One region of the Planococcus massiliensis genome, then DNA from elsewhere that is predicted to be linked to it. Evidence: a T-box and tRNA genes for the amino acid it is inferred to sense, from the RefSeq annotation. Region 1 holds a T-box; the other holds one or more tRNA genes.

What was found. A T-box is a leader RNA that pairs with one kind of tRNA and senses whether it is charged. The one in region 1 lies ahead of alaS (alanine--tRNA ligase), so its partner is inferred to be a tRNA-Ala.
Region 2: it encodes a tRNA-Ala, which carries the amino acid that the T-box ahead of alaS (alanine--tRNA ligase) is inferred to sense. The anticodon was not compared.

The regions. Positions count from the first base shown of each region.
Region 1 is NZ_CCXS01000001.1:1,940,921-1,944,400, forward strand. It holds gene alaS (alanine--tRNA ligase) at 1-2,192, opposite strand, end outside; T-box leader at 2,286-2,492, opposite strand; gene recD2 (SF1B family DNA helicase RecD2) at 2,667-3,480, opposite strand, start outside.
Region 2 is NZ_CCXS01000001.1:2,232,199-2,235,678, reverse strand. It holds gene BN1080_RS11130 (DMT family transporter) at 1-539, shown strand, start outside; rRNA gene rrf (5S ribosomal RNA) at 1,170-1,285, shown strand; tRNA gene BN1080_RS11120 (tRNA-Val) at 1,295-1,370, shown strand; tRNA gene BN1080_RS11115 (tRNA-Thr) at 1,385-1,460, shown strand; tRNA gene BN1080_RS11110 (tRNA-Lys) at 1,471-1,546, shown strand; tRNA gene BN1080_RS11105 (tRNA-Leu) at 1,568-1,652, shown strand; tRNA gene BN1080_RS11100 (tRNA-Gly) at 1,658-1,732, shown strand; tRNA gene BN1080_RS11095 (tRNA-Leu) at 1,763-1,851, shown strand; tRNA gene BN1080_RS11090 (tRNA-Arg) at 1,896-1,972, shown strand; tRNA gene BN1080_RS11085 (tRNA-Pro) at 1,998-2,074, shown strand; tRNA gene BN1080_RS11080 (tRNA-Ala) at 2,081-2,156, shown strand; tRNA gene BN1080_RS11075 (tRNA-Met) at 2,178-2,251, shown strand; tRNA gene BN1080_RS11070 (tRNA-Ile) at 2,260-2,336, shown strand; tRNA gene BN1080_RS11065 (tRNA-Ser) at 2,352-2,444, shown strand; tRNA gene BN1080_RS11060 (tRNA-Met) at 2,520-2,596, shown strand; tRNA gene BN1080_RS11055 (tRNA-Asp) at 2,600-2,675, shown strand; tRNA gene BN1080_RS11050 (tRNA-Phe) at 2,694-2,769, shown strand; tRNA gene BN1080_RS11045 (tRNA-Gly) at 2,775-2,848, shown strand; tRNA gene BN1080_RS11040 (tRNA-Ile) at 2,859-2,935, shown strand; tRNA gene BN1080_RS11035 (tRNA-Asn) at 2,937-3,011, shown strand; tRNA gene BN1080_RS11030 (tRNA-Ser) at 3,016-3,106, shown strand; tRNA gene BN1080_RS11025 (tRNA-Glu) at 3,113-3,184, shown strand; gene BN1080_RS11020 (1,4-dihydroxy-2-naphthoate polyprenyltransferase) at 3,307-3,480, opposite strand, start outside.

The DNA of each region.
Region 1 (3,480 bases):
TGGATCAGGTCTTTTGTCGAAGATTTCAATAGGCCCGCAGTTTCTGTAAGCAAGTTTTCGCTGTCTTTCAAGTTTTCATAAGCGCCTTTGCCCGTTACTGCTTCAATGCGGCGAATGCCGGCACCAATGCCGCTTTCCGAAACAATTTTGAAGACGCCGATTTCAGCTGTATTTGCTACATGGACACCGCCGCAAAGCTCAAGCGAATAGCCGCCGATTTCAACAACCCGGACCACGTCGCCGTATTTTTCGCCGAACAAGGCCATAGCCCCCATGTCTTTTGCTTCCTGCAAGTTATGGTAGCCGGTTTGTACGGAAATGCCTTCCCAGACTTTCTCGTTGACGATTCGTTCGATTTGCTCCAGTTCCCCACTCGTCACTTGCCCGAAATGAGAGAAGTCAAAACGGAGTCGATCCGGTCCGACATAAGAACCCGCCTGATTGACGTGTGTCCCTAAAGTGTCTTTTAGTGCTTGGTGCAATAAATGCGTTGCCGTATGGTTTTTGACCGTGTGGCGGCGTTCGCTTGCATCCACTTGCGCGTGTACCGATGCTTTCGTCAATTCCCCGGTTTCCACTCTGACCGAATGGAGGTTTTGGCCATTCGGCGCTTTTTTCACATCGAGCACGACAGCTTTCACCAAGTCGTTCGTCAATTTACCGTGGTCAGCAATCTGACCGCCGCTTTCAGCATAGAATGGCGTCTGGTCCAGAATAACCTGCACTTCTTCCCCTTCATGCGCGCTTTCAGCCAACTCGCCGTCTTTAATGATGTAAAGGATTTTTGCATCTGCTACCGTTTGTGTATAGCCGATAAATTCGCTCGCCTCTTTAATGTTCCCCAGCACTTCCGATTGCGTCTGCATCGAGTTGACGTTCTGGCGCGCACTGCGTGCACGGTCGCGCTGTGCTTGCATCGCTGCTTCAAATCCGGCGTGGTCAATCGTCATGCCTTCTTCTTCCGCATATTCCTCTGTCAATTCAACTGGGAATCCGTACGTATCATACAAACGGAATGCATCTTCTCCAGGAATTTCCGAATGGCCGGCTGCTTTTTGCTGCTCGACGACTGTCGATAGAATCGCTAAGCCATCATGCAAAGTTTCATGGAAACGCTCTTCTTCCAATTTCATGACGCGGATGATGAAATCTTTTTTATCCGTCACTTCCGGATAGAAATCGTTCATGATGTCTCCGACTACCGGCACCAGTTCAAACATAAACGGTTGTTCAATGCCCAGCTTTTTCGCATAGCGGACAGCCCGGCGCAGCAAGCGGCGCAGAACATATCCGCGTCCTTCGTTTGATGGAAGCGCTCCGTCTCCAATTGCAAAGGCAACGGTACGGACGTGGTCGGCGATGACTTTGAATGCCATATCTGCCTCTTCGTCTTCGCCGTATTTCTTGCCGGAAATCTCTTCCGTTTTCGCAATGATCGGCGTGAATAGATCGGTATCGTAGTTTGTCGGAACGTCTTGAACGACAGAAGCCATGCGCTCAAGTCCCATACCGGTATCGATGTTCTGTTTCGGAAGCGGTGTATACGTATGGTCCGGATTGTGGTTGAACTGAGAAAACACCAAGTTCCACACTTCCAGGTAACGGTCGTTTTCGCCGCCAGGATACAATTCCGGGTCATTCATGTCGCTGCCGTATTTTTCGCCGCGGTCATAGAAGATTTCCGAGTTCGGTCCGCTTGGGCCTTCGCCGATATCCCAGAAGTTTCCTTCCAGGCGAATAATGCGCTCAGCCGGCACGCCGACTTCATTCAGCCAAATATCGTATGCTTCTTCATCTTCCGGATGGATCGTGACAGAAAGCTTTTCAGCATCGAAGCCCATCCATCTTTCGTCGGTCAAAAATTCCCAAGCCCAATGGATCGCTTCTTTTTTGAAGTAATCACCGATGGAGAAATTCCCGAGCATTTCGAAGAACGTATGGTGGCGCGCTGTTTTACCGACGTTTTCGATATCGTTTGTGCGGATCGATTTTTGCGCATTGACGATTCTCGGATTATCGGGAATCACGCGTCCATCAAAATATTTTTTCAACGTGGCGACACCGCTGTTGATCCACAATAATGAGGGATCTTCGAACGGGACTAAAGGCGCGCTCGGTTCTTGATCGTGGCCTTTTTCTTTAAAGAATTCGATATACAATCTTCTGATGTCTGCCGCTTTCATGTTTTTCATCGTTATTCCTCCTCAATTCTTTTAGCTAAAGCCGGTTTGGGCGGCAAGCGCGGGGATCGGGCACAATAAAAAGCCCCCATCTCTTGCGCTTGCGCAAGGGACGAAGGCTTTAATTCGCGGTACCACCCTAATTACACGGAAAACATCCGTGTCTCTCATTATGCCTTAACGCGGCGTGACGGCAGGGATTAGCTGCACTCCGGAGTAGCTTTCTAAAATCGCATGCGGAAGGTTCTTTCAGCCTCGGGAACCTTTTTCTGTACAGCTGCCAAATTATACTGTCTCCATCAATGTGTTGGTTGCTATAAATTGAATTATATAGAAAAAGGTTTCGCTGTGTCAATAGGAGCGATTAGCCGCATCATTTTGATATACGCCCGGTAATGTCGGAAATACGCTCGGTTAAAGTGAAAATACGCTCAGCAGCTAAAGAAGCTCGCTTCAAAAAAAGCGCCCGCCACATGCGAGCGCTTCCTATACTTCCATAAAATCTTTCGGCGTAATGCCTTCCATGCCGACAAGCGGATGGATGAAATGGACGTTTTCATTGGTGAGGCTAGCCGGCCCTTTTGTTTTTGGCGCAGCCGTTTTAGCTTCGGCCATTTCAAGCTCCGTTTTAGCGGCAGCTACTGTTTCAACTGGTAAAGCTTTTTCAGCCGTCTCTGTTTCTTGGACCGGTTCTTCCGCAGACAATTGCAGCCGCTTCTTCAATGTTGTCATGCGCTGCACATCGTCGGTCCGTTCAACGCCGTAGCGGAACACTTGCGGATCGCCGCAAAGAATCAAAAAGTCTTTGCTGCGAGTGATGCCCGTATACAGAAGATTGCGCCGCAGCATTTTCATATAGCCGCGGACGACCGGCATGATGACCGTCGGAAATTCCGATCCCTGCGATTTGTGGATCGAACAGCAATACGCAAGCGTCAACTGGTTCAAGTCGCTTCGCTGGTACGTCACTTCGATGCCATCAAATGATGCCACGAGCATATCCTGCTTTTCCACCGTTTCTTTCGCTTTTAAAATTGCAATCACTTCACCCATATCGCCGTTGAACACATTGCTTTCGGGCTGGTTCACGAGCTGCAGAATCTTGTCGCCGATCCGGTACGTGATGTCTCCGAAGACGAGTTCTTTCCGCTTGCCGTCGGGATTCGGGTTGACCATTTCCTGGATCATGCGGTTCAAGGCATCAATTCCCGCCGGCCCCCGGTACATCGGTGCCAGCACTTGGATATCTTTGATGGAATGCCCTTTCGACAACGCGCTCTTGACCACTTTCTCGACAACA
Region 2 (3,480 bases), 290 kb from region 1:
TTAAAACGCTCGTTTCTGGAGCAATCGCTGTACTCGGCAGTGTATTAATTGGCTATGGAGATTTTAAAATTAGCGGTTCCGCTTTATATGGAGATATATTAGCGTTGATTGCATGTGCCCTTATCACAGGTTACTTGCTATTTGGCCAGGATGTACGCCAAAGATTATCGCTCATCACCTATACTTTTGTTGTTTATAGCTTTAGTACAATAACATTGTTCTTCTATATAATTGCAAAAGGCGAATCTTTTGGCCCGTATCCTGCTTCCGAATGGATGTGGTTTTTACTTTTAGCGATTATTCCTAACTTACTTGGCCACACATTATTCAATTGGTCTTTGAAGTGGGTGAGTACGAACGTCATTTCGATCGCGATTCTTTTTGAGCCCGTGGGAGCTGCTATACTGGCTTATTTCATACTTGGAGAGCTATTAAGTTCTTCTCAAATTATAGGCGGAACAGTGGTATTATGCGGCATAATCTTATTCGTAGCAGACTACGGAAAAATAAAATCATTCTTTTTTAGAAAAAGGGGTTGATTTTCTGCGCTCGGCGGTTTATATTTATATATGTCCTTAAGACGACCGAAAAAATATTTTAAAATAGTATTGACAACAAGTCGGACCTAAGGTATATTAATAAAGTCGCCAATGAGTGCGGCGAACATGAACCTTGAAAACTGAACAGCAAAACGTCAATAAATTACTGATCAGGCTCAGCCAGATCGAAGCGAATCGCGCGCCTTTTCGGAGGCGGCGATGCGCCAGCAGTATTGAGCAATCAACACTACTCTATAATGGAGAGTTTGATCCTGGCTCAGGACGAACGCTGGCGGCGTGCCTAATACATGCAAGTCGAGCGGAACTGGGGGAGCTTGCTCCTTCCAGTTTAGCGGCGGACGGGTGAGTAACACGTGGGCAACCTGCCCTGCAGATCCCTCAAAGACGATGAGGTAGATAGGTTCGAGGTGGAAGCGTGGCGACACGTGCAGCTGACGAATACTAATCGATCGAGGACTTAACCAACTTTGTTTACGGAAACCAGCGGTTTCACCCGTTTCAATGTCGCCTATCCAGTTTTGAAAGAATAAGGCAAAAGTTTTTTTAAAAAAAGCTTGAAATACCGGTCAGAATTGGTATAATAAAACTTGTCTTTCAAAAACTAAAGAGTCCAGTGATGATGGCAAAGAGGCCACACCCGTTCCCATCCCGAACACGGAAGTTAAGCTCTTTTGCGCCGATGGTAGTTGGGGGTCTCCCCCTGTGAGAGTAGGACGTCGCTGGGCATACATACTGGAGGATTAGCTCAGCTGGGAGAGCATCTGCCTTACAAGCAGAGGGTCGGCGGTTCGATCCCGTCATCCTCCACCATTATTTTCTCTTTCGCCGGAGTAGCTCAACTGGTAGAGCAACTGACTTGTAATCAGTAGGTTGAGGGTTCAAGTCCTTTCTCCGGCACCACTTTTTGTGAGAGCCATTAGCTCAGTTGGTAGAGCATCTGACTTTTAATCAGAGGGTCGAAGGTTCGAATCCTTCATGGCTCACCATTTTAATTTCATTATTGCCACGCGGGTGTGGCGGAACTGGCAGACGCACTAGACTTAGGATCTAGCGCCTTCGGGCGTGGGGGTTCGACTCCCTTCACCCGCACCATTTTTGCGGAAGTAGTTCAGTGGTAGAACGCCACCTTGCCAAGGTGGAGGTCGCGGGTTCGACCCCCGTCTTCCGCTCCATTTTTTTGCAGCAATTCAAAGCCGACCCATGCCGGGGTGGCGGAACTGGCAGACGCACAGGACTTAAAATCCTGCGGTAGGTGACTACCGTACCGGTTCGATTCCGGTCCTCGGCACCATCTTTGTTTGCAGAAAAAAACCGTCAGGTTTTCATCATGAATAAGCGCCCGTAGCTCAATTGGATAGAGTACTTGACTACGAATCAAGCGGTTAGAGGTTCGAGTCCTCTCGGGCGCGCCATATTTTTATAAGAAGCATCTCAGTTCGGGAAGTAGCTCAGCTTGGTAGAGCACTTGGTTTGGGACCAAGGGGTCGCAGGTTCGAATCCTGTCTTCCCGACCATTCAATGGGGCCTTAGCTCAGCTGGGAGAGCGCCTGCCTTGCACGCAGGAGGTCAGCGGTTCGATCCCGCTAGGCTCCACCAACTATATATTTTAAAGATCCTGGCGGCGTAGCTCAGCTGGCTAGAGCGTACGGTTCATACCCGTAAGGTCGGGGGTTCGATCCCCTCTGCCGCCACTTTTTTAGGACCTTTAGCTCAGTTGGTTAGAGCAGACGGCTCATAACCGTCCGGTCGCAGGTTCGAGTCCTGCAAGGTCCACCATTTATCTATTATCACGGAGGAATACCCAAGTTTGGCTGAAGGGATCGGTCTTGAAAACCGACAGGGGAGTCAAATCCCGCGGGGGTTCGAATCCCTCTTCCTCCTCCATCTTTATAAAAAATGTGTGGACTATCCTTTTAAAAACTTCTATATAATAGAAGAAACTAGTAAGACTATCATTATCGCGGGGTAGAGCAGTTCGGTAGCTCGTCGGGCTCATAACCCGGAGGTCGCAGGTTCAAATCCTGCCCCCGCAACCAAATGGTCCCGTGGTGTAGCGGTTAACATGCCTGCCTGTCACGCAGGAGATCGCCGGTTCGATCCCGGTCGGGACCGCCATTTTTATCTTTCAAATGTGGGTCAGTAGCTCAGTTGGTAGAGCATTAGATTGAAGCTCTAAGTGTCGGCGGTTCGATTCCGTCCTGACCCACCATTTATGCGGGTGTAGTTTAGTGGTAAAACCTCAGCCTTCCAAGCTGATGATGAGGGTTCGATTCCCTTCACCCGCTCCATTATACATATGGGCCTATAGCTCAGCTGGTTAGAGCGCACGCCTGATAAGCGTGAGGTCGATGGTTCGAGTCCATTTAGGCCCACCATTCCGAAGTAGCTCAGTGGTAGAGCACCGCACTGTTAATGCGATGGTCGTAGGTTCGAATCCTACCTTCGGAGCCATACTGGGGAAGTACTCAAGTGGCTGAAGAGGCGCCCCTGCTAAGGGTGTAGGTCGGGAAACCGGCGCGAGGGTTCAAATCCCTCCTTCTCCGCCAGTAATTGGCCCCTTGGTCAAGCGGTTAAGACACCGCCCTTTCACGGCGGTAACACGGGTTCGAATCCCGTAGGGGTCATATAAAAGTGCCATGCATTCAATTGCATGGCACTTTTTCTTTTGTTCAAAACTTTACCTTAACGAATGGCTGTTTCTTTAGATGAAAAAAGAGGTTCTTCAATTAAGAAGAACCTCTTTTTTCTATAGTAGATGATGAATCAAGAGCCCAATCCCAAGCAGGAAGGCAAATAAAGTATTGGTAATTCCTGTTGCCTTCATTGCTGGCATAACTTCAAGCGGCGCAGTATAGCGTTTGAAAGTTTTCACAACATTGAATGCTTTAGGGGCACTTAGAAATACTAAAAGGGTCCACGG